DNA from 4 places in the Allobrachymonas sp. genome. Region 1 is predicted to be linked to each of the others. Evidence: riboswitches for the same ligand, from Rfam matches in the RefSeq annotation. Region 1 holds a riboswitch; each other region holds the start of a gene.
The links. A riboswitch is a leader RNA that binds a small molecule or an ion and turns the genes downstream of it on or off. The one in region 1 is predicted to bind cobalamin.
Positions count from the first base shown of each region.

Region 2: it holds a riboswitch for cobalamin, as region 1 does, so the genes downstream of both, ACE3P9_RS00365 (TonB-dependent receptor plug domain-containing protein) here and ACE3P9_RS09595 (ribonucleoside-diphosphate reductase subunit alpha) in region 1, are expected to answer to the same signal.
Region 3: it holds a riboswitch for cobalamin, as region 1 does, so the genes downstream of both, ACE3P9_RS05325 (cobyrinate a,c-diamide synthase) here and ACE3P9_RS09595 (ribonucleoside-diphosphate reductase subunit alpha) in region 1, are expected to answer to the same signal.
Region 4: it holds a riboswitch for cobalamin, as region 1 does, so the genes downstream of both, ACE3P9_RS04615 (energy-coupling factor ABC transporter permease) here and ACE3P9_RS09595 (ribonucleoside-diphosphate reductase subunit alpha) in region 1, are expected to answer to the same signal.

Region 1 covers NZ_JAYRLV010000012.1:50,069-57,586, forward strand. Annotated here, with positions in the region: gene acnD (Fe/S-dependent 2-methylisocitrate dehydratase AcnD) at 1-644, opposite strand, end outside; gene prpC (2-methylcitrate synthase) at 702-1,853, opposite strand; gene ACE3P9_RS09585 (acyl-CoA thioesterase) at 1,895-2,395, opposite strand; gene ACE3P9_RS09590 (short-chain fatty acyl-CoA regulator family protein) at 2,532-3,944, shown strand; cobalamin riboswitch at 4,061-4,276, shown strand; gene ACE3P9_RS09595 (ribonucleoside-diphosphate reductase subunit alpha) at 4,456-6,924, shown strand; gene ACE3P9_RS09600 (ribonucleotide-diphosphate reductase subunit beta) at 6,942-7,518, shown strand, end outside.
Region 2 covers NZ_JAYRLV010000001.1:78,005-85,522, reverse strand. Annotated here, with positions in the region: gene glnD ([protein-PII] uridylyltransferase) at 1-1,077, opposite strand, end outside; gene map (type I methionyl aminopeptidase) at 1,246-2,064, opposite strand; cobalamin riboswitch at 2,202-2,462, shown strand; gene ACE3P9_RS00365 (TonB-dependent receptor plug domain-containing protein) at 2,695-4,734, shown strand; gene ACE3P9_RS00360 (ABC transporter substrate-binding protein) at 4,832-5,731, shown strand; gene ACE3P9_RS00355 (FecCD family ABC transporter permease) at 5,728-6,768, shown strand; gene ACE3P9_RS00350 (ABC transporter ATP-binding protein) at 6,765-7,518, shown strand, end outside.
Region 3 covers NZ_JAYRLV010000004.1:104,340-111,857, forward strand. Annotated here, with positions in the region: gene ACE3P9_RS05305 (sulfite exporter TauE/SafE family protein) at 1-410, shown strand, start outside; gene ACE3P9_RS05310 (sulfite exporter TauE/SafE family protein) at 510-1,340, opposite strand; gene ACE3P9_RS05315 (cell division protein ZapA) at 1,673-2,083, opposite strand; gene ACE3P9_RS05320 (cell division protein ZapB) at 2,070-2,414, opposite strand; cobalamin riboswitch at 2,660-2,918, shown strand; gene ACE3P9_RS05325 (cobyrinate a,c-diamide synthase) at 3,031-4,503, shown strand; gene ACE3P9_RS05330 (bifunctional adenosylcobinamide kinase/adenosylcobinamide-phosphate guanylyltransferase) at 4,500-5,117, shown strand; gene cobO (cob(I)yrinic acid a,c-diamide adenosyltransferase) at 5,213-5,782, shown strand; gene bluB (5,6-dimethylbenzimidazole synthase) at 5,786-6,529, shown strand; gene bioB (biotin synthase BioB) at 6,749-7,518, shown strand, end outside.
Region 4 covers NZ_JAYRLV010000003.1:161,274-168,791, forward strand. Annotated here, with positions in the region: gene ACE3P9_RS04605 (energy-coupling factor transporter transmembrane protein EcfT) at 1-658, opposite strand, end outside; gene ACE3P9_RS04610 (energy-coupling factor ABC transporter substrate-binding protein) at 648-1,058, opposite strand; gene ACE3P9_RS04615 (energy-coupling factor ABC transporter permease) at 1,055-1,723, opposite strand; cobalamin riboswitch at 1,912-2,133, opposite strand; gene ACE3P9_RS04620 (helix-turn-helix domain-containing protein) at 2,256-2,459, shown strand; partial or broken gene ACE3P9_RS04625 (IS3 family transposase) at 2,499-3,193, shown strand; gene ACE3P9_RS04630 (P-loop ATPase, Sll1717 family) at 3,263-4,033, shown strand; gene ACE3P9_RS04635 (P-loop ATPase, Sll1717 family) at 3,972-4,799, shown strand; gene hemB (porphobilinogen synthase) at 5,011-6,024, shown strand; gene ACE3P9_RS04645 (magnesium transporter CorA family protein) at 6,083-7,309, shown strand; gene ACE3P9_RS04650 (PgaD family protein) at 7,478-7,518, opposite strand, start outside.

The sequences.
Region 1 (7,518 bases):
CCGATGGCGATCACGCCCAGCGCATCGACGTGCGGCGTGTGGCTGTCCGTGCCGACGCAGGTGTCGGGGAAGGCCAAGCCATCTTGGACGTACACGACGGGCGACATCTTCTCCAGATTGATCTGGTGCATGATGCCGTTGCCAGCCGGGATCACGTCCACGTTGGCAAACGCCTTCTTTGTCCACTCGATGAAGTGGAAGCGGTCCTCGTTGCGGCGGTCCTCGATCTCGCGGTTCTTGATGAAGGCATAGGGGTCGTCGCCCCCGCACTCCACGGCCAGGGAGTGGTCCACGATGAGCTGCACCGGCACCACCGGATTCACGGCCGCCGGGTCGCCTCCTTCTTTCGCAATCGCGTCGCGCAGGCCGGCCAGGTCCACCAGCGCCGTCTGGCCCAGGATGTCGTGGCACACCACGCGCACCGGAAACCAGGGGAAGTCGATCTCACGCTGGCGCTCGATCAGCTGGCGCAGGTAGCCGTCCAGTTGCGCCGGGTCGGCGCGCCGCACCAGGTTTTCCGCGTGCACGCGGGCGGTGTAGGGCAGGCCGTCCCAGGCACTGGGTTGCAGGGCGTTGACGGCTTCGCGAGCGTCGTAGTAGTCCAGCGCGGTGCCGGGCAGGTTCTTTCGATGTCGGGGATTCATAGGTGTCTTGTTCGTGGGCGGGCGTGCCGGCCGCAGACGTGCTGCCGGGCTCAAGTTTCACTGACGCTCTTCGATGGGCACGAACTTCTGGTCTTCCGGCCCCGTGTAGTGGGCCGAGGGGCGGATGATCTTGTTGTCGATGCGCTGCTCGGCCACGTGGGCCGCCCAGCCGCTGGTGCGGGCGATCACGAACAGCGGCGTGAACATGGCGGTGGGCACGCCCATCATGTGGTAGCTGACGGCGCTGAACCAGTCGAGGTTGGGGGACATTTTCTTGACCTCCCACATCACCGATTCCAGCCGTTCGGCGATGTCGTACATCTTGGTGCTGCCCGCCTCGTCGGACAGCTTCTTGGCTACACCCTTGATGACCACGTTGCGCGGGTCGCTGACGGTGTAGACCGGGTGGCCGAAGCCGATCACGACCTCCTTGGCGTCCACGCGACGTCGGATGTCGGCCTCGGCCTCATTCGGACTGTCGTAGCGCTTCTGGATTTCGAAGGCCACCTCGTTGGCGCCACCGTGCTTGGGGCCGCGCAGCGCGCCGATGGCGCCGGCGATGCTGGAATACATGTCGCTACCGGTGCCGGCGATCACGCGCGCGGTGAAGGTGCTGGCGTTGAACTCGTGTTCGGCGTACAGGTTGAGTGAGGTGTGCATGGCGCGCACCCAGGTGTCCGATGGCTTTTCGCCGTGCAGCAGGTGCAGGAAGTGGCCGCCGATGGAGTCGTCGTCGGTCTCCACGTTGATGCGCTTGCCCTGCGTGCTCCAGTGGTACCAGTACAGCAGCATGGAGCCCAGACTGGCCATCAGCCGGTCGGCAATGTCGCGTGCGCCGGCCAGGTTGTGGTCGTCCTTCTCGGGCAGCACGCAACCCAGCGCCGAGACGCCGGTGCGCATCACGTCCATCGGGTGCGCGCTGGCGGGCAGCTTCTCCAGCGCATCCTTCACGCTGGCGGGCAGGCCTCGCATCGCCTTGAGCTTGGCCTTGTAGGCGCGCAGTTCGGCGCGGGTAGGAAGCTTGCCATGTACCAGCAGGTGGGCAATCTCTTCGAACTCGCAGACCTCGGCGATGTCCAGGATGTCGTAGCCGCGGTAGTGCAGGTCGTTGCCGCTGCGGCCGACGGTGCACAGCGCGGTGTTGCCGGCGGTCACGCCCGACAGGGCCACCGATTTTTTGGGTTTGAAGGGGGTGTTTGTCTCGCTCATGGTGGGTCCTGTGAAAAGGGATGTGTGGAGAAGGCGGTGAATCAGCCGCGCGCAGCGGCCAGGGTCTGTTCGGTCAGTTGCTCGGGGTTCAGATGCGGTGCGCTGACGGCCACAGGGCGACCGTGTTCGTCCACCGTGACCATCTCGAAATCGCCACGCAGCACACCTTCTGCCCGGGTGCCGGGGGCTGTGTCGAAGTTCGCGCTGATGCGCGCGGTCATCGAGGTCTTGCCCACCCGCACGATCTGCGCATGGATCTTGAGAATGGCGCCCACAGGCACCGGGCGCAGGAACTCGATGCGTGTGGCGCCTGCCATCACCACGGCCTGGCGCGTGTATCGGGTCGCCGCCAGATAGGCGGCCTTGCCCAACAAAGCCAGACCGTTCGGGCCGAACAGGGTGCCGTAGTGGTTCGACTGTTCGGGTAGCACCAGCTCGGTCAGTGTGAGCTGATCAAGCCGGACCCCATCGGCGCCCGAAGGCGCGCTCGCAGCGATGTCCTGGTGCATCGGGTCGGCGTTCAGGTGCTGTGTCCACTTCATTCTATGTCCTTGTTTGATGGTTGAATATTTGCAATCTTCGCTTCGTGATAAGCTGCTGTACAGGACTGAAATAGCCAATGAATGCGAATGTTTTGGCTGTTTTTGCAAATATTGCGAATTTTCGAGAGCGACCTGAATGACACGCAAGACTTTCATGGGGGTGCGGCTTCGGCGGCTGCGTGCCGAACGTGGCATGTCGCAAATCGCGATGGCCCAAGCCCTGGGTCTCTCGCCCAGTTACTTGAACCAGTTGGAGCAGAATCAGCGTCCACTGACCGTGGCGGTGCTGCTCAAGATCAGCCGTGCCCTGGGCGTCGATGTTCAGGAGTTTTCCGAGGACCAGGAGGCCCGTCTGGTTGCGGCGCTGCAGGAGGCACTGGTGGATGCGCCGGAGCCGGTGACGCTGCCGGAACTGCGGGAGCTGGCCGTGCAGATGCCGGCCGTGGCCCGGGCACTGGTCAGACTGCATCAGAAGAACCTGGAAATCGCCGAGCGCGTCGAGACCATGGCCTTGCAGGTGGGCGACGACCGCTCGGAAATGGTCGTTCCCCGCGCCATGCCGTTCGAACTGGTGCGGGACTTCTTCTTTGCGCACCAGAACCACTTTGATGGACTGGACCGGGCGGCCGAAGCACTGGCAACCGAGGCCGGGGGGCGAGGGGCGCACCTGGTCGGCTGGCTGGTGCAGCGGCTCAAGCGTCAGCACGGCGTGCGTGTAGTGCATTCCGACGATGTGCAGGAGCTCAAGCGCCGCTACGACGCGGGCCGCAAGACCCTGTACCTGTCCGAGGCGCTTGAGCCCGGCCAGCAGGCCTTTCAGCTGGCCACGCAACTGGCCTTGATCGAGGCCGGCGACGCCCTCGATGCGCTGATCGCCGTGCCACCGTTCGACACCGACGCCGCCGCGCATCGGCTGGCGCGCATCGGCCTGGCCAACTACTTTGCGGGTGCGCTGGTATTGCCTTATGGTGAGTTTTTGCAGGCGGCCGAATCGATGCGCTACGACATCGACCTGCTGGGACAGCGCTTCGGCGTGGGTTTCGAGACTGTCTGCCACCGCCTGAGTACCCTGCAGCGCTTGGGGGCTCCTGGCGTCCCTTTCTTCTTCGTGCGGGTGGATCGCGCGGGCAACATCTCCAAGCGACAGTCGGCTACGCATTTCCACTTCAGCCGTACAGGCGGCACCTGTCCGCTGTGGAACGTCTACGAGGCCTTCGGCCAGCCCGACCGCATCCTGCCGCAGCTTGCCCGCATGCCCGACGGGCGCACCTACCTGTGGATTGCGCGTTCGGTCTCGCGCGGCCGGCACGGCTACGGCTCCCCGCGCAAGACTTTCTCCATCGGCCTGGGCTGCGACATTCGGCACGCGCCGCGACTGGTCTACGCCAAGGGTCTGGACCTGAGCGACCCCGACCTGGCCACGCCCATCGGCATGGGTTGCAAGGTGTGTGAACGCGAGCGCTGCCCGCAGCGGGCGTTCCCGTTCATCGGCAAGCCGCTGGACGTGGACGAGAACCGCAGCCGGTTTTCCCCCTACGGGGCGGAGTAAGGATGACCGCCTGTGTGTCTGCGCAGCGAGCCTGGAAGTGATTTTGTCTGCCCAGTTTGCTCTGGGTCAAAACACGCCGAAACACTATAGGTAGTGTCTGGTAGGTGCAAAAAACACTGTATATTGTGTTTGTCGGTATTTGCCCTGATAGGGTAAATCGCAAGAGGGAATCCGGTGCAAGTCCGGAACTGCCCCGCAGCGGTAAGCAGAAACGAAGCGCTCGAATGACACTGGGTCTTCATGGCCTGGGAAGTGGAGCGGAGTAGGTGGGCCTGAGAGTTCAGGACCGTGTCTGCGAAGTCCGAAGACCTGCCGACACACCTGGCGCCAATCCTCCGTAGAGCGATGGCCCCAGGTGCAAGTGAGTGCTTTCGCGGGAAGAGCACGCTGCAGACCGGGCGTTGTGTCCGGTTGCGAGCGTTCGTCGTGTGAGCCCACTGCATGGCCCTGTGCGAGGGAGCAGGTGTATCAGTCAGCGCTGCGGGAGTTTCCGGTCCTGGCAGCTGCGCACATGGGACACACGCTCATGCTGGAAACCATCATCAAGCGCGACGGCCACTCAGAGCCTTTCACGCCCTTCAAACTCAACCAGTGGGGCCAGTGGGCGGCCCAGACCCTGGGCGACGCGGTGGACTGGCCGTCGGCCGTGCTCGAAGCCGTCTCGGCCATGTCTACCACGGCCACGTCTCGTGAACTGCAGCAGCAGCTCATCCGCACCTGTCTGAACTTCGACTCCTGGTCTTACAACCGCATGGCCGGGCGCCTGTACGCCACGCTGATCCGCAAGGACCTTTACCGCAACGCCCGACCCACGGTGCTGGAGCTGCACCGCAAGCTGCAGCAACTGGGCCTGATGGAGGTGCTGGCGTACTCCGCGTCCGAGTACGCAGTGATCCAGGAGTGGATCGACCACGAGCGCGACTTCGAGTACGCGCACTACCAACTGCACACCCACCTGACCAAGTACGCCATCGCCGACCGGGTGCAGGGCCTGTACTACGAGTCTCCGCAGTTCATCTACATGCGCATGGCCATGGCGCTGGCGGTGGACCAGCCGCGCGAGCGCCGCATGCGCGATGTGCAGCGCTTCTACGAACACCTGTCCAAGAACCGCATCAACGCGCCCACGCCCAACCACGTCAACCTGGGCACACCGCTGCGCGGCTACGCCAGTTGCTGCCTGTACACCACGGGCGACAACGCACGCTCGATCGCCGTGGGCAACCACATTGCCAACACCATGACCTACATGAGCGCGGGCATTGGTGCGCACATGGGCACGCGCTCGGTCAACGACCCGGTGCGCGGCGGCGTGATCCGCCACCAGGGCAAGCTGCCGTACTTTCGCGCGCTGGTGGCCGAGGTCAAGTCCAACCTGCAGAACGGCCGTGGCGGCGCCTGCACCACCTATTTCCCGATCTTCGACCCCGAGGTGGACACGCTGCTGCGGCTGAAGAACCCCATGTCCACCGAGGACAAGAAGATCCGCGGTATGGACTATTCTTGGGGCGGCAACCGCTTCTTCGCGCGCAAGGTGGCGCGTAACGAAGACATCTTCCTGTTCAACTGCTTCACCGCGCCCGAGCTCTACGACGCCCTGTACAGCGGCGACGAGGCGCGTTTCGAAGCCCTCTATGAACGCCATGCGGCGGACGAGAACTTCCCCAAGACCTGGGTCAGCGCGCGCGAGCTGCTCATCACGGCCAGCAACGAGTGGAACGAGACCGGCCGTGTCTACGAGCACAACATCAGCGAGATGAACCGGCACACGCCGTTCAAGGACCGGATCTATTCGTCCAACCTGTGCGCCGAGATCGCCCTGCCGACCGAGGCCTACAACCACATCACCGAGCTGTACGCCGAGGACGACATCTCCAGCGTCGAGGTGCAGTTCATCGATGGCACGCGCCGCGAGATTCCGGGCAAGGCCCAGGTGCCCACCCAGCGTGGCCCGGTCTGGCCCACCGACCTCCAGCCGGGTGACGTGCTCGACGAGCAGCCCGTCGAAGCCATCGTGCGCCGCAGCTCGCCCGAGGTGGCCACCTGCAACCTGGCCGGCATCGTCGTCTCCAACATCGAGAGCGAGGAGCAGTACGCCGAGGTGGCCTACTACGCGCTGCTGATGATCGACAAGTGCATCCACCTGGCGCACTACGAGCTGCCGCAGGTGGGCGTGACCTCGCGCAAGCGCCTGAACGCGGGCGTGGGCATTCTCGGCCTGGCGCACCTGATGGCCAGGAACGGCAAGCGCTACACCGACCAGGCCGGCAAGCAGTTCCTGCACGACGTGGCGGAACGCCACTACTACCACCTGCTGCGCGCCAGCCTGAAGCTGGGCAAGGAACTGGGCAACGCCCCCTGGATGCACAAGACCCGCTGGCCCGAAGGCTGGCTGCCGCTCGACACCTGCAGCCCGCACGTGGACAAGATCGCGCCCTTCGGCCTGCGCTACGACTGGGAAGCCCTGCGCCGCGACATCGTGGCCAATGGTGGTATCCGCAATTCCGTGCTGGTGGCGCACATGCCCACCGAAACCTCGGCCAATGCCTCGGGCACCACCAACGGCCTGTACCCGGTGCGCGAGCTCACGCTGATCAAGACCGACAACCAGCGCGTGAACTACTGGGCCGCACCCGATGGCGACACCCTGGCCGACCAGTACCAGAGCGCCTGGGACATCCCGACCAAGGACATGACCGAGATGTACGCCATCATGCAGAAGTGGACCGACCAGGGCATCTCGGCCGACTTCTACCGCCGCGTGATCGGCGACGCGTCCATTGCATCGAGCGAGCTGATCGAGGACTACCTCTACCGCGTCAAGCTGGGCCTGAAGTCCAAGTACTACATGAACCAGAAGACATCCAACGGCATGCAGGCCGTGGCCGACCTGCCTCATGCCAGCGCCACCGAGCCGACGGCGTCCACGGCCGCTGATGCTGAGGACAGCGACAGCGAGTGCGAAGCCTGCACCCTCTGAGCCCCAGGAGCCCCACCATGCTTGAGACCGTCTTCAACTACGACAAGACCGACTACCAGAAGCCCCAACTGTTGCTCGGTCAGCGCCCGGGCCTGTTCGATACCGTCAACCGCCACTACCCCGAGATCTGGAAGATCTACAAGGCGCAGAAATCGCTGGACTGGGACGAGAACGAGTTCGACTACTCCTCGTGCAACGCCGACTTCAAGTCCTGTTCGCGTGCCACCTACGACATGATGATCAAGACCCTGGCCTGGCAGTGGGAGGCCGATTCAGTGACCTCCCGCGCCATCGCCCCGGTGCTGGCGCCCTTCATCACCTCCAGCGAACTGTGGGCGGCTTGGCAGCGCATTTCCGACAACGAGGTGGTGCACGCCGCGACCTACTCTGAGATCGTGCGCAACTCTTTCGACGACCCCAGCGTCATCTTGGGCGAAATCCTGCGCGTGCAGGAAGCGCACGAGCGGCTGGAGGAAGTGGGGCGCGCTTTCGGCGAAGGCTATTTGGCCTCGCACCGGTACGCCGTCGGCCTGTTGCCCAACGATCAAGACACCTACAACGCGGTGTTCATGACCATCGTCGCACTGCTGTGCA
Region 2 (7,518 bases), on a different contig from region 1:
TCTGGCGCTGTCCTGCAGGCGCTTCATGGCTTCGGTGACCGGTGCGGGATCGTCCTCGCGCGTGTGGCCGCTGGCCTGCAGCCGCTCGGCAATGTTGAGCAGCAGGATCTGGGTGAGCTGGGTGACGGCCTTGGCGGTCCAGTAGTAGTGCTTCATCAGCGCTTCGCTGGGGCGCAGCGGACTGGTCTTGCCGGCTCGGGAGGAGGGGGTTTCCAGCGCATAGCCGAAGAGCTTGGCGACGGGGTCCTGCAGATCGAAGATGAGACGGTCCTCGCGGCGGCGCGCGACCATGTGGAGGCGGGTGCGGACGAGGCTCAGCATGACGTAGCTGCGCCGCACATGGCGTGCTTCATAGGGTGTCATGAGCCCGCTGCGCATGAGCGCGCTCCAGGAGTCTCCGTAGCCGGCTGCCTTGGCTACCCAGAGCACGACCTGCAGGTCGCGCAGGCCACCGGGAGATTCCTTGCAGTTGGGTTCGAGCGAGTAGGGCGTGTTCTCGTACTTGCCGTGGCGCTGACGCATCTCGAGCGTCTTGGCCAGATAGAACCCGTAGGGGTGCATGGCACTGTCATAGGCGGCGCTCAGCGCGTCGTAGAGGTCGGCGGGGCCTGTGATGAGGCGGCGTTCGAGCAGGGCGGTCTGGACGGTGATGTCCTTTTCGGCTTCGGCCACGCATTCCTGCACCGAACGCACGCTGGAGCCGATTTCGAGGCCCATGTCCCAGCAGCTGCCCACGAAAGCCTCGATGCGCTGGCGCAGGTCGGCCCCCGCTTCCTGCATGGGCATGGGCAGGAGGATGAGCACATCGACGTCCGAGTAGGGGTACAGCTCGCCTCTGCCGAAGCCACCCACTGCCGCCAGCGCAACCCGTTCGCGGTCGAGCCCATGCTGCTGCCACAGGGCCGTGAGCGAGTGATCGGTGAGTTGCGCCAGCCGGTGCAGGATGCCCATGATGCTGCGCATGGCGCGCACGCTGCCGGATTCATCGGCCAGCGGCGCGAGCAGGGCCTGCTTGGCGGCCTGGTAGTCCTGGCGCGTGAGCGGGGCAGGGGCGGAGAAGGGAGACGGAGTGCTCATGGGAAAGGGGAAAAGGCAGATTTCTCGGAGGACCGGAAAGGAGTGGCACCGGCAGGTTGACCAGGCACTCCGGAGAGGTGCAACTCCGTGGCAAGCAAGAAGCGCACCAGGGCACTGCCTCCCCGGACAAGGCCGCAGCGTCTGCCGGCCGAGCACCGGGAATGGGCATCAGGTCGCAGTGGCGTGCACAAAGTCGGGCAGCGCGGGCATGCCGGGCGACAGGGTGAGCACCTCATAGCCCGTGGGCGTGACGACCACGGCATGTTCCCATTGGGCCGAGAGGGATCGGTCCTTGGTGACGATGGCCCAGCCATCGGGACCTTCCTTGATCTCGCGGCGGCCTGCATTGACCATGGGCTCGATGGTGAAGATCATGCCTGGAACCAGTTCCTCCATGGTGCCTGGCCGGCCGTAGTGCAGCACCTGCGGATCGGTGTGGAAGTCGCGGCCCACTCCGTGTCCACAGAATTCGCGTACCACGCTGTAGCCGTGGCTCTCGACGTATTTCTGGATGGCGTGGCCCACGTCTCCCAGATGGGCTCCGGGCCTGACTTCGAGAATGCCCTTCCACATGGATTCGTAGGTGACGCGGCACAGCCGGCTGACGTAGGGGGGCGCGGCATCCTCACCGCCCACGATGTACATGCGGCTCGAATCGCCATGCCAGCCGTTGAGGCGGGGAGTGACGTCGATGTTCACGATGTCGCCCTTCTTGAGCGGCTTGTCGTTGGGAATGCCGTGACAGACCTGGTGGTTGACCGAGGTGCACATCGACTTGGGATAGGGGCGGTGGCCGGGAGGCGCGTAGTTGAGGGGCGCGGAGACGGCACCGTGGCTGGTGGTGTATTCCTCGCAGAGGCGGTCCAGCTCGTTGGTGGTGATGCCGGGAACGACATGGGGACCGAGAAAGTCCAGCAGTTCGCCCGCAAAGCGGCATGCCTTGCGCATTTCCTCGATTTCTTCAGGGGTATGGATGATGATGCTCATGCAGGAGATTATCCGCGCATTGCCCGTGCATTGCATGACGAAGGTTGTCGTTTCCATGCACTTGGAGAGGGATGGGAGCGCATCGCCGATACAATGGAAAGTTCCTGTACCGAACCCTCACCGCTGTGAGGCGGGGCAGGAACGAGAGAATGCCAGGCGCCCCGCAAGGGTTGAACGGGAACCGGGTGCGCGCCTGCAAGGCGCCATGCCCGGACTGCCCCCGCAACGGTGGGTGAGTGTGGGCGTTTCATGCTGTGCGACATGTTTCATGCCGCGCGGCAGCCACTGTCTGGGTCGTGGAGTCCGTGCAATGCGGTTCTCTTGGATCGACATCGGATGGGAAGGCGAAACGTCAAGACTCACGAGTCCGGATACCGGCCTGGCATGCAGCGTGCTGCCGCTTCAGGGTGCGGCAGCCAGTATCTTGACCGTTTGCGGGGAGCAGACCGGGAGTCCGTCTTCGGGGTGCGGCATGGCATGAAGCCATGCACGTCCGTGCAGAGGGTGTCCGTGCGTTTCAGTTCAGGAAGCGCGCGGGCCGGCATGGGGGTGCAAGGCAAGGCAGTGCGGGGCACTCCGGCTGGCGTGTTTTTCCGGATGCGTGCAATGCGGTCATACACCGTATCGACAATGACACATTCCATTTCTATGTTCCGGCTGGCAGGGCTGCTGTTCTGCCTCAGTCCGGTGGCGGCTGCCGTGGCGCAGACTTCGGGCACTGCGGCGGCACAGGCATCGGCAGGGGAGGCACCGCGCGATTCCGCCGACGGGGGCGATGCCCCGGAGTACAACGTGGTGATCACCGGCTCGCGTGCCGAAATGTCCGTGAAGGACACGCCCCAGCGCATCGAGGTGGTGACGCGCAGACAGATCGAGGCGACGCCCCATGCGGAGCTGGCCGATCTGCTGGGCAAGACCACGAGCGTGGACATCAAGCAGTATCCGGGGCTGTCCTCGGCCGTGGGCATGCGCGGATTCGCGCCCTATAGCCCGATGGTGGGCGAATCGCTGCAGACGCTGGTGCTGCAGGATGGCATTCCGGCCATCGTCAACGAGCTGAGCATGATGCCCACCGCTGGCGTGTCCCGCATCGAGGTGCTGCAGGGGCCTGCGTCGTCCCTTTATGGTTCGCAGGCCATGGCAGGCGTGATCAACCTGATTCCGGTGCGCCGCACGGGTGCGCTGCAGGGTGGTGTGGAGGTGTCTGCCGGCACTATGGGCCAGCGCGAGGTGCAGGGAGACATTGGCGGTGCACTGACACCCTGGCTCAATTTCGACTATTTCGGCGGATGGCACCGTCAGGGGGATTACAGCTACCCGGGAGGAATGGCGCATCCGAGCGGCTATGACACCTACCACCATGACCTGCGACTGGGCTTCAGGCTGGCGCCGCAGTGGCAGCTCGACGTGCGCGCGGATCTGTTCAAGGGCAACGATGTGGAGAATCCCGGAGCGTTGCCTGGCTATTCGGGCACGCCGACGGTCAAGGACATGACCCATCGGCTCTACAGCGCCGTGCTCAGGGGGGATATGGGCAACCATGCCCTCAGCATCACGGGCTACAGGGGCGAGGAACATACGTCCATGGACGACGTGGCCACCGATGGCTCCAGGACTCCCTCGTTCCAGTCTGCACTGGACTGGCATGGGGTGCAGCTCAAGGACGAATGGCAGTGGCACCCCGGTGCGGAGCTGGTCTATGGGTTCGACTATCAGGTACAGAAGGCGCGCTCGGTGAGCTACTGGTATGGTTCCCCGTCGGTCTACCAGCCAGACAGCCGGCAGGAAAACGCTGCGCTCTATGCCCAGCAGAACGTCCGCTTCAACGACGGACGCACATCGGCCTATGTGGGGGGGCGATACGACCATTTCCGCTTGTCCACCCTGGATACGGATTATTTCCCGGACAACGCCTCGCAGAGCCGCAACTTCCACCAGTTCAGCCCGAGTGCCGGCATCCGCCATGCCCTCACGCCTGTACTGGCGCTGCATGCGACCATCGGCCGGGGCTATGCGGCTCCGAGCGCCTGGAAACTTGCGGGCAAGTATTCGAGCTACGGCATGGACTACCAGGGCAATCCGGCGCTCAAGCCGGAGAGCAGCGTCAGCGCCGACATCGGCCTCTCGGCAGAGCAAGACAACTGGAACGCGGATGTGACCCTGCACGACACGCGCGTGCACGACAAGATCGTGGCGGTGACGCTGCCGGGCAATGTGTCCTCGTGGACCAATGCCGACAGAGCCCGGATGCAGGGCATGGAGCTGAGTGGCCGCTGGCGCATCACCCCGGCGCTGGATCTGGGGGTGGGCTACAGCTACAGCTTCCGCGCGGAGCAGAACAACGGCTCGGGCTGGACGGATCTGAAATACGTGCCGCGCCAGACGCTGCGGGCCTCGCTCGATGGCCACTGGGGCAATGTGGGAGCCCATCTGGGAGCCCGGTATGTCGGCCGCACGCTCAAGACCGCCTACTGGGCGGACTGGACGAGCACGCTGGGCCAGCAGGGTGGATATACCCTGTGGGATGCCAGCATGAGCTGGAAGCTGGCAGCCCACCAGACGGTGCGGGTGGCGGTGGACAACCTGTTCAACCGCGCCTACCAGGTGGTGCCGGGCTACCCCATGCCGGGGCGCGAGGTCAAGCTGACCTATCGCTGGGACTTCCTGTAAGGCAGGGCGGACGATGCGCAGGCCAGGGCGACTCGGCAGGGTGGCAGGAGCGGTGCGCTCCATGGGGCGCAGGGGGCGGTGCCTGCCGGCGGTGCTCATGCTGGCAGCTGCACTGGCCGGATGCCGTGACGCGGCTGCGCCTGTGGTCCCCGGGCCGCAGGCCAGTTTGCAGGGGAAATCTGCCTCCTCTTCTGCGGCGCCGGCTGCAGCCCGGCCGCAGCGCATCGTATCGCTCAATCTGTGCGCCGATCAGCTGGTGCTGCAGCTCGCCGATCGCCATCAGGTGGTGGCGGTGAGCGAGCTGGCCCATGACCCGCGCATGTCCATGCTGGCCGAGCGTGCCCGCGGCATTCCCGGCGTGCGCGGCGATGCGGAGAGCATCCTGCGGCTGCGGCCCGATCTGGTGCTGGTGGGCCGGTACACCACACGCTACACGGCCCAGATGCTGCGCCAGCTCGGTGTGCGCGTCGTGGAAGTGCCGCTGGCGAATTCGCTGCACGAAGTGGCCATCCAGACCATGGTGGTGGCCGAGGCTGTGGTGCGACCCGAGCGGGGGCGTGCGCTGGTGGCGCGCATGCAGCAGGAGGTACAGGCTCTGCGCGCAGCACGTGCACAAGAATCCGCCGCCCTGCAGCCTGTGGCAGCCGAGCGCAGCTGGATGGGCTATGGCAGTGGCACGGGCACCATGTTCGATGAGCTGCTGCAACTCGCTGGATACCGGAATGCCGCAGCCATGGCCGGATTGCGCGGGTACGGGTATCTGCCCATGGAACGGCTGGTGGCCACCCAGCCGGATCTGCTGCTGACGCCGGACTATGGCCGGGACGAGCCCAGCATCGAGTTTCGGGACCGGCTGCCGGTGGCGCTGGCCCACCTGAGGCTGGGAGAGATGGTGGTTCCCACGCGCATGACCATTTGCGGAGGCCCCTGGAGTCTGGATGTGGTGCGCATGCTGGAGGCCCGCAGGCATCCGGTGCGCAAGGAGAAGTCGGCATGATGGAGCGTGATGTATCTGCCGGAAAAACCTGCTTCGGTGGCACCGCAGCAGCCAGCCGGATGAAGCTGGCGGGCGCGGGAGCGATGCTGGGGGGGCTCATTTTGCTGTCGCTCGCGATCGGGTATGTCGATCTCTCGCCCTGGCGGCTGCTGAGTGGAGTCTGGGCGGGGGAGTGGGTGCCCACGCGCATCCTGATCGATCTGCGTCTGCCGCGCACCGTGCTGTGTGTGGCCGTGGGGGCGGCACTCGGCATGTCGGGCGCGGCGCTGCAGGGGCTGTTGCGCAATCCGCTGGCCGAGCCGGGCCTGCTCGGCATCACGAGCGGGGCTGCGCTGGGAGCTGTGGTGGCCCTGTATACCGGCCTTGCCCAGCTCGCCATTCTGGCCCTGCCGCTTGCCGGCATGGCAGGCACCCTGCTGGCGGTGCTGCTGGTACTGGCCCTGGCGCGGCGGGGCGAGGACACGACCACGCTGCTCCTCGCCGGCGTGGCCATCTCCTCTCTGGCTGGAGCGCTGATCGCCCTGGTCATGAACTGGTCGCGCAATGCCTTTGCGCTGCAGGAAATCGTGTTCTGGATGATGGGGTCGCTCGCCGATCGGAGCATGCGGGAGGTCTGGCTGGCAGTGCCGGCGATCGTTGTCGGCCTGCTGGTGCTGGCCGGTACACGACAGGGACTGCAGGCACTGAGCCTGGGAGAGGAAACGGCGCATTCGCTCGGCATCGACCTGCGCCGGCTGCGGCTGCGTGTGCTCCTGGGTACGGCTCTCAGCGTCGGGGCGGCCGTATCCGTGGCTGGCAGCATCGGCTTTGTGGGACTGGTGGCGCCCCATCTGATGCGCCCGTGGGTCAAGGCAGATCCGGGACGGCTGCTGGGAGTCTCGGCCTGGTCGGGAGCGGTGCTGCTCCTGGTGGCCGACATGGGCGTGCGCCTGATGTACACCCAGGGCCAGGAGCTCAAGCTGGGGGTGCTCACGGCGCTGATCGGGGCGCCTTTCTTCCTGCGGCTCATCCTGCGTCGCGACAGGAGTGCAGCATGAATGCCAGTGCGTTCACGGCAGCCGTGCTGGAGGCCCACAACCTGGTGGTGCGGGCCGGAACGACCACGCTCGTCGACGGAGTGAGCCTGACCCTGCGCCCGGGCGAGCTGGTGGGCATTGTCGGGCCCAACGGCGCTGGCAAGACCACGCTGCTGCGTGCCATCATGGGATATACCCCTCTGCAGACAGGCACTGTGCACCTGGAGCAGCGTGTATGGCAGGACTGGAGTGCCCGGGAGCGAGCCGTGCGGCTGGCCTACCTGGCCCAGGGGCAGCAGGTGCACTGGCCCTTGCCGGTGCGCCAGGTCGTGGCGCTGGGGCGACTCCCTCATGGAGATGCTGCCACCACAGGCGGCAAGGTTCGGGTCGAACAAGCCATGGTCCAGACCCATAGTCAGACGCTGGCAGAGCGCAATGTGCAGACCCTCTCCGGTGGCGAGCGGGCACGGGTGCTGCTGGCGCGGGCGCTGGCCACGCACAGCCGGGTGCTGCTGGCCGATGAACCCCTGGCCGCACTTGACCCAGCACACCAGATCCAGATCATGGAGCTGCTGCTGCACATGGCACGGCAGGGACAGGCCGTGGCCGTGGTGCTGCACGATCTGACCCTGGCGGCCCGGTTCTGCCAGCGTGTCTGCGTGCTCGACCGCGGGCGTCTGGTGGCCGATGGGGCGCCCAGCACCGTACTGGACGATGCCCTGCTTGAAGCTGTCTTTGGCCTGGAGGTGCGGCGCTGGGGGCAGGGGGAGG
Region 3 (7,518 bases), on a different contig from region 1:
TGGTTCTGCTGGTGCAGGGCAGACAACCGCTGTGGCTGGATCGCTCCGCACGCAGGGTGTGGGAGCGTCTCAAGCGGCTTCAGCAGCGTCGTGGGCTGGCAGGGCCCGTGCTGATCGGCATGATGTGGGCCCTGCTGCCCTGTGGCTTGCTGTATTCGGCGCTCATGGTGGCAGCCCTGACCGGCGAGGTCTGGCAGGGGGCTGCCGTGATGGTGCTGTTTGTGCTGGGAACCAGCGTGTCGCTGATGGCAGGGCCCTGGCTGCTGCTGCGGGTGCCTCACCTTGGTGGCACGCAGGGCCAGTGGGGCATCCGGCTGGCGGGGCTGGCGCTGGCAGTCACTGCGGGGGTCGCGCTGTGGATGGGGCTCATGCATCAGCAGGCCCCGTGGTGTGCCACTCCGGCACTCTAGTGGCGCAAACCGGATCTTCTGCATCGCGCCAGTCCGAGGCTGCGGGCGCGAGGGCATGGAGCGCCTCGGTGTAGAGCGCCACGTGCTGCGGTTCGGACGTCAGATCTGTATCCCGAGCGTGCGCAGCCCTTCGCGGGTCATGCTGGCCGCGAGCACGATGAGCAGGCAGGCAAAGATGCGCTTGAGGGCCTTGACGGGCAGCGCATGGGCCGTGCGTGCCCCCACCGGAGCCATGAGCACGCTGCAGCTGGCGACGGCCAGCACGGCCGGAATCCAGACATAACCCAGCGAGTAGGGGGGGCGCCCGGCCACCTGCCAGCCACTGACGATGTATCCCACCACGTTGAAGACTGCAATGGGAAAGCCGAGTGCAGCGCTGGTGGCTACTGCGTTGTGGATGGGCACGTTGCACCAGGTCATGAACGGCACGCTGATGAAGCCGCCACCAGCCCCGAGCAGGCCGGAGAGAAAACCGATCATGCCGCCCGCAGCAGCCTGGCCTCCGGGGCCAGGCATCTGGCGGGTGGGCTTTGGCTTGCGGTCGAGCAGCATCTGCAGGGCAGCGACGGTGACCAGCACGCCGAACATGAGGGAGAGCCAGGCGCCCTTGAGCAGCGAGAAGATGCCGATGCTGACGATGAGTGCACCGATCATGATGCCGGGCGCGATGCCCTTGACCAGATCCCAGCGCACCATGCCGCGGCGGTGATGGGCGCGCACGCTCGACATCGAGGTGAAGAAGATGGTGGCCATGGACGTGGCGATGGCCATCTTGACGGCCAGACCCTGCTCCACACCGTGGGCGACGATGATCCAGCTGATGAAGGGCACGAGCACCATGCCGCCGCCGATGCCCAGGAGCCCAGCCATGAAGCCTCCCATGAGGCCGAGACCGGCCAGTTCAACGATGGTGAGGGGTTCGAGAATCATGGCAAGAGGCGGCACACCGCCATGGCGCCGCAGAACGATGGGCGTAAAAAAACACCGCGAGCGGTGTGAGGAATGAGGTGTCTGCACGGGAACCGACCGCATCCTGAACCGAGGGTTCAGGGGGGCGAGGGCAGCACTGGCCATGGGTCCATCTACGCGAGATGGTCACGCTGGCCGGGCAATATACCAAGCCCGAGCTCAAAGAGCATTGGTTCAAGGAACTATAAAGCCGGAACCGGTGCAGACGCCCCCATTGTAGGGCAAGGTTGCGGCCTTGGAGACACGCGGAACATGTAATTTGTGTGCCAGCCATCGCTGGGGGCATGCAGGGGTCAGTCGGTGCCGGAGGAAGAAGGCAGTGCCTCGGCGGCGGGCTCTGTGGGAGGGGCGCCGAGCACGGTCTCCATTTCCCCGAGCAGGTGCTGCAGGCGTGGATGCGTGGCTGGGGCCTCGCTGGTGGGGACGCTATCAGAGAGAGTCGTGGACTCTGTTTCTTCGGCACTGGCTGCTGCGGCCTGTGCGGCTTCCCGGGCGGCGAGCTGTTCACGTTCGAGGAGGTCATAGGCGACGTTGAGCGCGGCCAGCACGGCAATGCGGTCACGGGCCCGAATCTTGCCGGCATCGCGGATGCGGCACATGGCGGTATCGACTTTCTGGACGGCTTCGAGCATCAGGCTCTCGGAGCCATCGGGGCAGCCCAGCATGTAGGCCAGTCCCATGATGTGCACTTCAAGCTGTTTCATCGGGGCGTTCCTTGGCGGACTCGGATGGGGCTGCCGAGTCGGTGGGGGAGGGGAGCGGCGCATCCACCGAGTCGGGGGTTCCCCAGGCCGTCGGCGGGAGGACGGGCGCGTGCATGGGGGAGGCATCCACAGGGATGCGGTCGAGGAGGGAGTCGATGCGCGCGCGTGCAGCTGCCAGCCGGGACTTGAGCGAATCGCGTTCCTGTCCAAGTTCGATGACCTGTTGCTGCAGGAGGTCGTGCGCCTGCTGCAGCGCATGATGGCGCGTGAGCAGCTGCTCGACACGGTCGGCAACCTGATCGAGAAGAGGGGATGTGTGCGGAGATGTCATGGCGGCGAAGAGGCAGCCTGCGCATGCCGCCGCAGGCTGAAGGAGAGGGCCTCTGAATGCCTGTCATTGTAGTCCATGCGCCCTGATCCGCAGGGGAGGGAGCAGGGGCCGTGATGGGCAGGCTAGAATGCCGATTTGCTGGTGCCCACAGGAATCTGGAGAGAAATGCATCTCCCCGGGCCGGCGCTCTGCCCGTAGAAGCATGCGCATCGCGCGCGTGGTGTCTGTCGCAGCAGACGATGTCGGCAGGCATTCCGAGAATCGGTCATGCAGACGGGTTCGTGGGTGAAACGGGAAGCAGGAGGAGAACGCCACCGAAGAGCGGGTGTGCGCGTTGTCCCGGCCTGCGCTGCCCCCGCAACGGTAAAACGGTGCGGATCGCATGCCTTCGGGAGCGCGATCTGCAGCCACGGCCACATGCCACTGGGAGAGCGCCCACTCGCCCGGGAAGGTGCCGTCGGCTCGCCGTCAGCCCGGAGACCGGCCAGCATGGGAGGACACCCAAGCCCCGGCAGGGAGGGTGTTCGTGCGCACGCGCCGGCGGGGTGGCTGGTGGCGTGGGAGGCGGCATGCCCATGTGCGATGGGTGTGGCTGCAGGATGGATATGTGCGAATCATGGCGAAATCCTCTGCGCAGGCGGGCACGGTGGCGTGTCCGGCCCTGCTGGTAGGTGCTGCGGCCTCGGGGCAGGGCAAGACCACGCTCGTGGCGGCGCTGGCACGCTGGTGGACGCGGCGTGGCCTGCGGGTACAGGTGTTCAAGTGCGGCCCTGATTTCATTGATCCGGGCTGGCATGCGCTCGCAAGCGGCCAGCCGGTGTATCAGCTCGATCTGTGGATGGTGGGCGAGGTGGCGTGCCGAAGCATGCTCCGCGAGGCGGCTGCCTGCAATGACCTGATTCTCATCGAGGGCGTCATGGGTCTCTACGATGGCGAGCCGAGCAGTGCGGATCTGGCGGTGCGGCTGGGCCTGCCGGTGCTGGCGGTGATCGATGCCCATGCCATGGCGGGCACGTTCGGGGCCCTGGCACATGGACTGGCGCATTACCGCGAAGGGGTGCGCTGGGCGGGTGTGGTGGCGAACCGGGTGGCAAGCAGTGGCCATGCCGACATGCTGCGCCGAGGGCTCCGGGAGCCACGCGATTGGATGGGCGCGATCATGCGCAACGCCGATTTTTCTCTGCCCGAGCGGCATCTGGGGCTGATGCTGGCTCCCGAGATGGCCGATGCCCTGGCACGGCTCGACCTGGCTGCCGATGCACTCGCGGACATGCCGCTGGTGGCCGATGAGGGGCAGTCTGTGCCGAGTCGCTGGATGACGGAGTTCCCGTCGGCGCTGGAGCCTGCGGAGCCAGAGGCCCTGGAGAGCCCAGTGGGCTTGCGCTGCACAGAAGAGGGCGCATCGCCTCTGGACGCCTGGCTGCACGCGGAGCTGCGCAGCCTGGAGGGCGTGCGCATCGCAGTGGCCCGGGATGCGGCGTTCTGCTTCCTGTACGAGGCCAATGTGCGTACCCTGCAGGCGCTGGGTGCCGAGCTGGTGTTTTTTTCTCCCCTGGAGGATGTGGCGCTGCCGGCGTGCGATGCGCTGTGGCTGCCGGGCGGTTATCCGGAGCTGCATCTGGAGGCGCTGCAGGCCCAGACCGGCATGCGCGAGAGCATTCGATGCCATGTGCAGTCGGGGCGGCCGGTGTGGGCCGAATGTGGCGGCATGATGGCGCTTGCCGAGGGTCTGGTTCCAGCGGGTGCGGAACCGGAAGCTGCCGTGCCACTGTGGGGTGTGCTGCCCGGGACGGTGCGCATGCATGGACGGCTTCAGGGGCTGGGGCCCCAGGCGCTGGCGGTGCCCGGGTGCGATGCGCCGCCGCTGCGGGGGCATACCTTTCACTATTCGACCCTGGACACGCCGGAGCCCGAAGCGGCCCGCACGGTCAGTCCGCGCGTGACGAGTCGCAGCAAGGCTGGCGAGGCGTTCTACCGGACAGGGCCGCAGGGCAATGTGCGGGCGAGTTATTTTCACCCCTGGTTTGCCAGCAGTCCGCAGGCGGCAGCAGCGCTGTTCCTGCCTGACCATGTGGAGACTGGGGCATGAATCCGGTGCACCACGAGCTGATTCTGGGAGGGCAGAAGTCCGGCAAGACGGCCCGGGCAGAAACCCTTGCGGCTGCCTGGCTGGCGCGTGGTCCGGGCCATCGCGCTCTGTATCTGGCCACCGCGATGCCCTGGGACGAGGAAATGCGCCGGCGCATTGCGCGGCATCAGCAGGATCGGGCCCGGCGGGTGCCGGGCATGGCGACGCTGCAGGCAGGCGAGGACGGGCGGCCGCTGGATGTCCCGGCCCTGCTGCGGACGCATGGTGCGGCCGATACGGCGATCGTGCTGGACTGCCTGACCCTGTGGCTCACCCAGCAGCTCAGCGAGGCACCGGATGCCGCACGCCTGCGTGGCGGCGAAGGGGGTGAGGAGACAGCACAGGACATGCGCGCGGCAGAGGACGATCTGGTGCGTGCGGTGGCCGCCTGCCCGGGGCCGGTCTATGTGGTGAGCAACGAGATCGGTCTCGGAGTGATTCCGCTGGGCGCGGAGGTACGTGCCTTCGTGGACGCACTGGGGCGGCTCAACCAGCGCGTGGCCGTTGCGTGCAGCCATGTGACCCTGATGGCGGCAGGATTGCCGCTGGTGCTCAAGGCGCCCACAGGGCCCTGAGCGCCACGGGACCCATGCAGAGACTGCGGGCGCGTGTCGGCACAGGCAGGCAGAGCCCGCGACATTTTTTGGATGTTTTTTGAGGAGTGCAGCACATGCAGATCGAGCAACCCCCCACCGAGAAGCCCTATGACAAGCCCGAGGGTGAACGGCGCGGCATCGTGATCGTCCATACCGGCGACGGCAAGGGCAAGAGCACGGCCGCCTTCGGGCTGGCGCTGCGGGCCACGGGACGCGGCAAGAAAGTCATCATTTACCAGTTCATGAAGGTGCCGAGTGCCCGCTTCGGGGAGCACCGCATGTTCGAGCAGCTCGGCGTGCCGGTCGAGGGGCTGGGGGATGGCTTCAGCTGGAAGAGCCAGGATCTGGAGAAGTCGGCACAGCTCGCGCGCGACGGCTGGCAACGGGCCAAGGCGGCGATTCTGGGAGGGGAGCATTTCCTGGTGGTGTGCGACGAGATCACCTATCCGCTGGTGTACGGCTGGCTCGATCTGCAGGATGTGCTGGAGACGCTGCGGACCCGTCCGCGCCATGTGCATGTGTGCCTGACGGGGCGTCGCTGCCCGGACGAGATCGTGGCGCTGGCCGATACGGTCACGGAAATGCGCCAGATCAAGCATGCCTTCGAGGCAGGCATTCCTGCCCAGCGCGGCATCGAGGACTGAGTCGTGGAACAAAGCCAATTCCGGCAAGGGGAAGCGCCAGACCAGTCTGGCGACGAGGTGCGCTACAGCCGGGCCGAGCGGGCGGGGCTGTACCGGGCGATCGTCGAGCGGCGCGACATGCGGCACTTTGTCTCCGGCGCCCAGGTGGCGCCCGAGGTGCTGGAGCGTCTGCTCAAGGCGGCGCACTGGGGGCCGAGCGTGGGGTTCATGCAGCCGTGGCGCTTCATGCGCATCACCGATGCGGCCCTGCGCGAGCGGCTTCATGCCTGTGTGGAGCGCGAGCGGCTTGCCACGGCGGCAGCGCTCGGTGAACGGCAGGCGGATTTCATGCGGCTGAAGGTCGAGGGGCTGCGGGAGGCAGCCGAGCTGCTGGCGGTGTGTCTCATGGACGGGCGCGAGCGGCACGTGTTTGGACGCCGGACCATGCCCTACATGGACATTGCCTCGGTCGGCTGTGCGCTGGAGAATCTGTGGCTGGCCGCGCGGGCCGAGGGGCTGGGCGTGGGCTGGGTGTCGATCTTCGACCCGGTCGACATGGCGGAGCTCCTGGGCTTGCCCGAAGGCGCTACGCCCCTGGCCCTGCTGTGCATCGGCCCGGTGCCCGCGTTCTACGAGGAGCCCATGCTGCAGCGTGAGCGTTGGGCGCGGCGCATGCCGCTGTCCGACGTGGTGTACGAGAATCGCTGGGGCGAGTCTGCGCTCTTCCTGGAAGGGCACGATACCCGCGGAGGACCAGAGGCAGACTGAGCCGGCAGCAGCCCGCATCAGGGATGCGCCGCAAGCCAGATGTCAGGTCTGGCCCGGCCAACTGGGGCACAATCCGGCCCTTGCCCGGCGCGCCACCTGCTGCAGCCGGAGCCGCAGGGAATGGGCGCCGCCGTGGTGCGGCGTCCCTTTGCAGCCGCTGCGATGATTTGATTTGTTTACGGGCTCCCCGGAGGGAGCCGCATTGAGAGAGAGTGATCCATGTCCGAATCCACGACCTTCAACCCCTCTGCATGCCATGGCGACGCAGAGCAGTCCATCCATTTCTGCGTTCCGAAGAAGGGCGCGGCCCAGCCCCAGAGCACGGGGCGCTGGCGCGTGGAGGACATTGAGGAGCTGTTCGAGCTGCCTTTCCCCGAGCTGATGTTCCGTGCCCAGCAGGTGCACCGCGAACATTTCGATCCCACCGAGGTGGAGCTGGCCACGCTGCTGTCGATCAAGACCGGCGGCTGCCCCGAGGACTGTGGCTACTGCCCCCAGTCGTCGCACTATGACACCGGCGTGGATGCCAGCAAGCTCATGGGCGAGGATGTGGTGCGCGAAGCGGCCGAGGCGGCCAAGGCCGCAGGGGCCACCCGCTTCTGCATGGGAGCGGCCTGGCGCTCGCCCAAGGACCGCGACATCGAGCAGGTGGTCACGCTCATCAGGACCGTCAAGGATGTGGGGCTGGAAGCCTGCTGCACTCTGGGCATGCTGACGCAGGATCACGCCGAGCGCCTGCGTGAGGCAGGTCTGGACTACTACAACCACAACCTCGACACCGCCCCCGAGAACTACGGCAACATCATCAGCACGCGCGACTACCAGGACCGGCTCGACACGCTGGAGAACGTGCGCAACGTGGGCGTGAGCGTGTGCAGCGGCGGCATCATCGGCATGGGCGAGAACCGTCGCCAGCGGGCCGAGCTGATCGGTCAGCTGGCCAACCTGCATCCGCGCTATCCCGAGAGCGTGCCGATCAACAATCTGGT
Region 4 (7,518 bases), on a different contig from region 1:
GTGCCAGAAAATCCAGCGGGCCGTCGCCATTGCGCGCGCTCGCCGCTGCCTGCAGCGCCAGGGCGCGGCTCCAGATCTGCGCGGCCAGATTGGCCGCCAGCAGCGCCAGCGACCGCACCGAGCGCCGGAAAGGCCCATAGCCCAGCCGCGCCGCCTGCGCCGTGACGCCGTCGTCCCACGCCTCCATGAACACGAACACCATGCGGTAGCACAGCACCATCACATCGACCAGCACCTCGGGCACCCGCAGCCGGCGCGCCAGCCCGATCAGGTCACTCAGCGGCGTGGTCAGCACCAGCCCCACCATGGCCGCCAGCGCCGCCATGGCCCGCGTGCCCGTCAGGGCAGCCTCGGGCCAGCCGGCCGCATGCCAGTGCACCTCCGGCCACCCGCCTGCCGAAGGCGCCACCGCCACCAGCAGCGTCGCGCACGACAGCACCACAAAGCTGCCCGCCGGTGCCACCACCCGCGCATACAGCCGCGCCGGCACCCGCGCGCCACCCAGCGTCACCGCCGCCAGCAGCGCCGCCAGCAGCAGCTCGGCCTTCCAGTCCGGCGCGACAAAGGCCGCCGCCAGGCCACAGCCCGCAAACAGGGCCTTGGCCCCCGGTGTCACATCGCGCCAGCGATTGGCATAGGCAGCCTGCTCAATCCACACGGGCCACTCCGGCGGGGCCCGCAGCAGCAGAGATACGCTCCTGATGGGCGGGCTGCTCCGGCGCATGGCCGGCTGCCTCCCGCTCGCGGCGCTGGCGCTCGCGTTCGCGCTGGCGCGTCACCGACGCCCCGAGCCAGTAGCCGATCACCCCCGCCCCAATGGCCGCCTGCAGCGCAAACAGCATCGAGGCGATTTCGGGCCCGGGCTCCATCAGGGGCGCAAACCACGGGCGGTAGTGCGGTGCAATCACCGTGATGGCGTCGCGGGCTGCATCGTCCGACCCGCCAAAAAGCGCCTGCGCCTTGCCGTCCGGCCCCAGCGCCGGCGTGCGCACGAACAGGAGCGGCGCCACAGTCAGCACCACAACGCATGCCGCAATGATCCAGAATTGCCGCTTCATGCCCGCACCTCCTGCCCTGCATACAGCGGCAGACCGCGCAGATCCTCGCCCTGCAGGCGCGTCATGGCCTGCACCACCAGCACCGTCAGCAGCCCCTCGCTGATCGCCAGCGGAATCTGCGTCACGGCAAAGATGCCGCCGAACTTGAGCATCGAGCCCGCCACCCCGCTGATCGCATCGGGAAACGCCAGCGCCAGCTGCAGCGAGGTCACCACATATGTCACCAGATCAGCGAGCGTCGCCGCCAGAAACACATTCACGCTCAGCGGCAGGCGCAGCACGCGCCCGGTGCGGAACACCGCCGCCGCCATGAGCGGCCCGGCAATGCCCATCGAGAACAGATTGGCCCCCAGCGTCGTCAGCCCCCCATGCGCCAGCAGAAGCGCCTGGAACAGCAGCACCACAAAGCTCACCGGCACCATCGCCAGCGGCCCGAACAGCAGGGCGCCCAGCCCCACTCCCGTGGGATGCGAACAGCTGCCCGTGACCGAGGGCAGCTTCATGGCCGAGAGCAGAAAGGAAAACGCCGCCGACACCCCCAGCAGCATGCGCCGCTCCGGGTGATCGCGCAGACTGCGGCGCGCCGACCAGATGCCCGCTGCCAGAAACGGCGCCGAAGCCGCCGTCCATGCCACCGCGTGCTTGAGTGGCAGAAAACCTTCCATGATGTGCATTCGAAACCTCCCGTCGAACCGTGTGATGTGAAAGACACGAGCGCACCACGGCAACAGGAAGATGGGCAGGGAAAGTCTGGGCAGGCCGGCACGGCAGCCGCGCCCCGCCGTTTCCGCAGAGAGGAAACACAGAGGCGCACGCCAACGCGCGGCAGCAGACTCCCAGATCCCCCGGGGAATGGTGCTGGCTCGTCGCGGGCCGGTATTCTGGCTTGCCCTCTTCCTAGTCCGCGCCTTCCCGCGTCGGAGGACGCAGTGGCGTGAGGCGGAGTCGTCAGGCTTACAGCAGCGGGGGCTGCGCCGGAATGGCCACTAGCTGCATGGCGTCACCGGCTTCCCGTTTAACGCAGGCGCCAGACCCAAAGCCCGGCAACCCACGCACCCGTGCCGCCATTATAGGAACGGAGGTGCGTGCTGGGGAGGGGGAGCGGCAGCTGTGGACCGGATCACCCAGCCCCAGGGTCATTGAACCGCACCGAGTTTGAACTACCCCCCAGAAGTTGGATGAACTTCGAGGGGCCCCATGGAGAAGTACGAAACAAGGTTCAAGCTCAAGGTCGTCGAGAGCTTTCTGGTTGGAGAAGGCGGCGCAAAGCTGCTTGCCCGGCGCTGGTCAGTGCCGGAGGAGAAGATTCGGACCTGGGTCAGTCACTACCGTCTGCACGGTATCGCCGCCCTGCAGCCCAAACGCGGCGCCTACTCTGCAGAGTTCAAGCTACAGTGCTGATGCATCAAGATCGTGAACGTCTCTCGTGTCGGCGGGTTGCAGATGAACCGCGAAGGCATCGTGGTAGCGCGCTGCACGGTCGAGCGACTGATGCGTGCCATGGGCTTGCAAGGGGCGCGGCGCGGCACACGAGTGCGCACCACCACTCCGGACACCTCGGCGCCGTGCCCGCTGGACCACGTCAATCGGCACTTCCATGCCAGCCGTCCCAACGAGCTGTGGGTGTCGGACTTCACCTACGTCTCGACCTGGCAGGGCTGGCTGTATGTGGCTTTCGTTGTGGACGTGTACGCCCGGCGCATCGTGGGCTGGCGGGTCAGCCGCAGCATGCAGGCAGACTTTGTGCTCGACGCCCTGGAGCAGGCCCTGTACGACCGCCAGCCCTCAGCGCAGCCTTGACGCACCACTCCGACAGGGGCAGTCCATACGTTTCTATCCGCTACACCGAACGTCTGGACGAGGCCGACATACGCCCCTCGGTGGGCAGCAAGGGGGACTCCTATGACAACGCCCTGGCCGAGACCATCAACGGTCTGTACAAGGCCGAGGTGATTCACCGCCGGTGCCCCTGGAAGAACAGGGAATCCGTGGAACTGGCCACCCTGCAGTGGGTGCACTGGTTCAACCACGTCCGACTGCTCACGTCGATCGGAGGCATTCCTCCGGCAGAAGCTGAGGCAAACTACTGGAGGCAACTCGCCAACAGCAATACCTCGACAGAGGTATCAACTTAGACCAATCGGCCTCCTCGAATCCCGGGGTGGCTCATCGCATCTTTTCTTTCCTACCAGCCGGAAATAAATATGAGCAAACTTGACTACCTTTTAAAGTATGTCAGAACTGGCACCGCAGAAGGCGACCGGTCATTTCTTGGAGAGATATTTATCGTGCCGAGTCAATTTACGCAGCTATGCGCAATTGAACCAGGTGGAATGCGAGTTCTTGTGGGAAACAAAGGCATCGGGAAAAGTGCTGTTGTCGAGTGGATCGACAAGGTGGCTAAAGCAAAAAAACTGCCATGCCTACTGATTCGGCCCGACAATATCTCCTCTAAGGAGATTCCATCATCGCCTGATATCGGCTCATTGAAGCGCTATTACTACGAAGTGTTGCTACGGACAATGGGAGCGCAGATTGGCGCGCAACTGAAGGGCATGCTGAAGGGGGACGCCGCAAAACTTCACAACGAAGCACGCCAACAAGGACTTGCGGAAGATGACTTCATTCAAAAGTCGCTACAGCTCATCTCTGCAGTGTCTTTACCTGCCTCAAAAATAAACGGAGCACAGCTAGCAAAGGAACTTGCGGGAACCAACTCTGCACACGATTTGATCAGAGCAATCAACTCACAGTTGCTTTCATCAAGCAATGTTTTCTACCTGCTTATCGATGACACCGATCAGTTAGCCGCCCCAGACCAACCTGCTCATCTAAACAGAATTTGGGCACTTTTGTTGGCCGTCAGACGGCTAACTGGGGAATGCAGTGCAGTAAGAGCAATTATAAATAAGTTTGCGATCGAGCGTCTGGACGCGCCTCACCAGCGAGAGTCAGGGGCAAAGAGATCAGACTGATCACATGCGTGGCTTGGTGATCCCACTTTTGGCAGATGACAAGCTTATGCAGAGCATTGTCAGAAAACGATTGGAACGAGCCGCCAGAGACGCTGGTCAAACAAAAATAGACCCTTACACCATCTTTTTCAGCGACACAACCATGACGCTGCCGACAAGTGACGAGCGACGCTCTTGGGATTCATTCATATCGAAATCAGCTCGTGAGCGCCCAAGGGATGCCATTCAACTTGTCAAGAACATGGTTGATGCAGCCAAACAAGGAAACGCGCCCTTGATCGGCAGTAGAGAGGCCGAGAACGCAATGAAAATCTATTCTTCGGAGCGGGTAGATGACGTTGTAAATGAGTTCTCTCTCGATTGCAAGAACATCCGAGAGATCATCAACACATTCGCTGATCTTGACTTTGAGTCTGACTTTGAAAAGCTTCGCAGGCACCTTCTCACGGTGCCGAGCATCGCCTCGCTACAAATACGTGGAGCGCAGCTTCGACCAGATGTTGTTGATGATGCCATTTCTATCCTTCGGCTCTTGCACGAGACTGGATTTTTAAATCCACGGGTCGCTGACACTTCAAAGCCACGCGGGTTTCGCCACATCCTTTTTCACGAAGATTCCAACTTTGTCAAGTTGGCGAACTGGAACTCTATGCAAGGTGCACGATGGGAGGTTCATCCGGCTTTCCGAACTTATCTTCTTGGTGTTAAGCAAGCTCAACTGGCAAAGCTTCCCCCCACTAGGCCGAACGGCACCTCAAATGCCTAGGGAAGGTCTGCAAAACCTCTCTGCCTGCGGCCCGATATGAGACAGTCATGGCATGAAGGGCGGTCTCCAATCCGAAGTGCAACACTGCCCCGCCCCCCCACCGGCATAGAATGCCCCCATTCCGCCCTGTTCCGTGGGCTGGTGGCGGGCCGGGGGCCTGCGGGGCGCACGGGAGGGGGTGCTTTTGTGTTCTGTCTTTGTTGCTGGGATCATGACTACTCCTTACGCTGCTTTTCCTGCTGGTCGTCCGCGCCGTCTGCGTGTGGATGACGCTACCCGCCGCATGGTGCGCGAGCACCATGTGAGTGCCGATGACTTCATCCTGCCGGTGTTCGTGCACGAGGGCACGCAGCGGCGCGAGGCGGTGGGGTCGATGCCGGGGGTGGAGCGGCTGTCGATCGACCTGCTGCTGCGGGTGGCCGAGCAGTGCGTGGAGCTGGGCATTCCGTGCATCGACCTGTTCCCTGCCATCGATCCGTCGCTCAAGGACCCGGAGGGGCGGGAGGCGCTCAATCCCGAGGGGCTGATTCCGCGCACGATCGCGGCGATCAAGCAGGAGTTTCCGGAGCTGGCCGTGATGACGGATGTGGCGCTCGACCCCTACACCAGCCACGGGCAGGACGGGGTGCTCGACGACAGCGGCTACATCCTCAACGACATCACGGTGGAGCTGCTCACGCGCATGTCGGTGCTGCACGCACAGGCGGGGGCCGACATCATTTCGCCGAGCGACATGATGGACGGGCGCATCGGGTCGATCCGTGCCGCGTTCGAGCGCGAGGAGCTGGTGAATGCGCGCCTGATGGCCTACAGCGCCAAGTATGCGAGCGCGTTCTACGGCCCGTTCCGCGACGCGGTGGGCAGCGCCTCCAATCTGGGCAAGAGCAACAAGAAGGTCTACCAGATGGACCCGGCCAACAGCGACGAGGCGCTGCGCGAGGTGGCGCTCGACATTGCCGAAGGGGCCGACATGGTGATGGTCAAGCCGGGGCTGCCGTATCTGGACATCGTGCGGCGGGTGAAGGAGACTTTCCACGTCCCCACCTTCGTCTACCAGGTGAGCGGCGAATACGCGATGCTCAAGGCGGCGGCGCAGAACGGCTGGATCGACCACGACGCGGTGATGATGGAGAGCCTGCTGGCGTTCAAGCGCGCAGGGGCCGATGGCATTCTGACCTACAGCGCGCTGGAAGCGGCGCAGTGGCTGCGCACGCACGGCCGCTGAGGCCGGGCGGTTTTCGTTTTCGCACCGTTCGCCGGTACACCTGCCCCTGCTGCCTGCCATGCAGATCGTCGAATTCACGGCCGATACCCTGCGCTTTGCCGACGCGGTGCCTGCGGCGCTGCCGGCAGAGGGCTTTGTGTGGCTGATTCTGGACCGCGAGGAGCTGCCTGCCCTGCTGCCGATGGTGCAGCAGACGGCACAGCACCTGGGCGGGTCGCAGCTGTTCGATCTGCACTGCCGCGATCTGGCGTATGCGGCCCATCCGTCGAACTACGATTACACCTCGGTGTATGACCTGATCATCTTCCGCCGTCTGGCCACCAAGGGCGAGATGCGCGGCAGCGCCGAGGACCGGGAGCTGCAGGACCTGACGGCAGTCCCCTCCTCCGCGAGCGCGGCCCGGGGCGGAAGCCCCAAAGGCGAGGAGGCCCGCGAAGGGGGCCGCGCCTCGCTGGCGACGTTCCGCCGCATCCGGTCGATGGCGGTGGGGTTTGCGGTGTTCGACCGGCTGCTCATCAGCGTGCACCCGCTGCACTGCCACTCGGCACACGAGTACATCGACCGCTACCTGGCCGATGCGCAGCTGAGTGTGGACAGCGGCGGCGCGTCTGCGGCTGCATCTGCATCCACCCCCACGGGGGTGCGCAGCCGCCTGCCGTTCAGCCCGGCCGATCTGGTGCTGCGCATGATCAACACCATGGTGGACAGCTACCTCGACGTGCGGCGCGAGCTGACGCAGCAGCTCGACCACTGGCAGGAGGCGCTGCTCAAGACGACGAGCCAGTTCACCGACTGGAGCACCCTGCTGATGGCGCGCAACCAGCTGCACATGCTCGAAGACCTGTGCGACGAGCAGCACGATGCCATGCAGGAGTGGCTCGACAGCCTGCGCGAGCAGCCGCTGGCGGCCGGGGCGACCAAGGAGGCGCGGCGCCTGGCGCAGCTGCAGCACGACCAGCTCATTGCCCGCGCGCGGGACATCATCGAGCACATCCAGCGCGTGGTGCACCACGTGCAGCGGCTGGAGCAGTCGGCCGAGACGGCGGTGCAGATTCACTTCAGCGTGCAGAGCAACCGCACCAACGACATCATGAAGGTGCTCACGACGCTCACGGCCATCTTTCTGCCACTGAACCTGATTGCCGGGGTGTTCGGCATGAACTTCAAGAACATGCCGGCGCTCGACTGGCAGGACGGCTTCTGGATCACCCTGGGGGCGATGGCGCTCATCACGGTGGCGCTGAGCCTGTGGTTCTGGCGCAAGCGCTTTCTGGACCGGGTGTAGGGCAGGCCCTGCCACGGATCACTGCAGGTTCACCGCCGCCGCATCACCACAGGGGCGCGGTGATGCGGAGGGGGCAGGCCCGTGCACGGCACTGCTTTCGGCACTGTGCCCGGGTTGTGCTGCGGCTCCACGGCTGCAGCAGTGCGGTGCGGCATGGCTGCGGTATGGCTAGCGCATGCAGGGAGGCTGCTGGATGTCGTCGGAGGTGG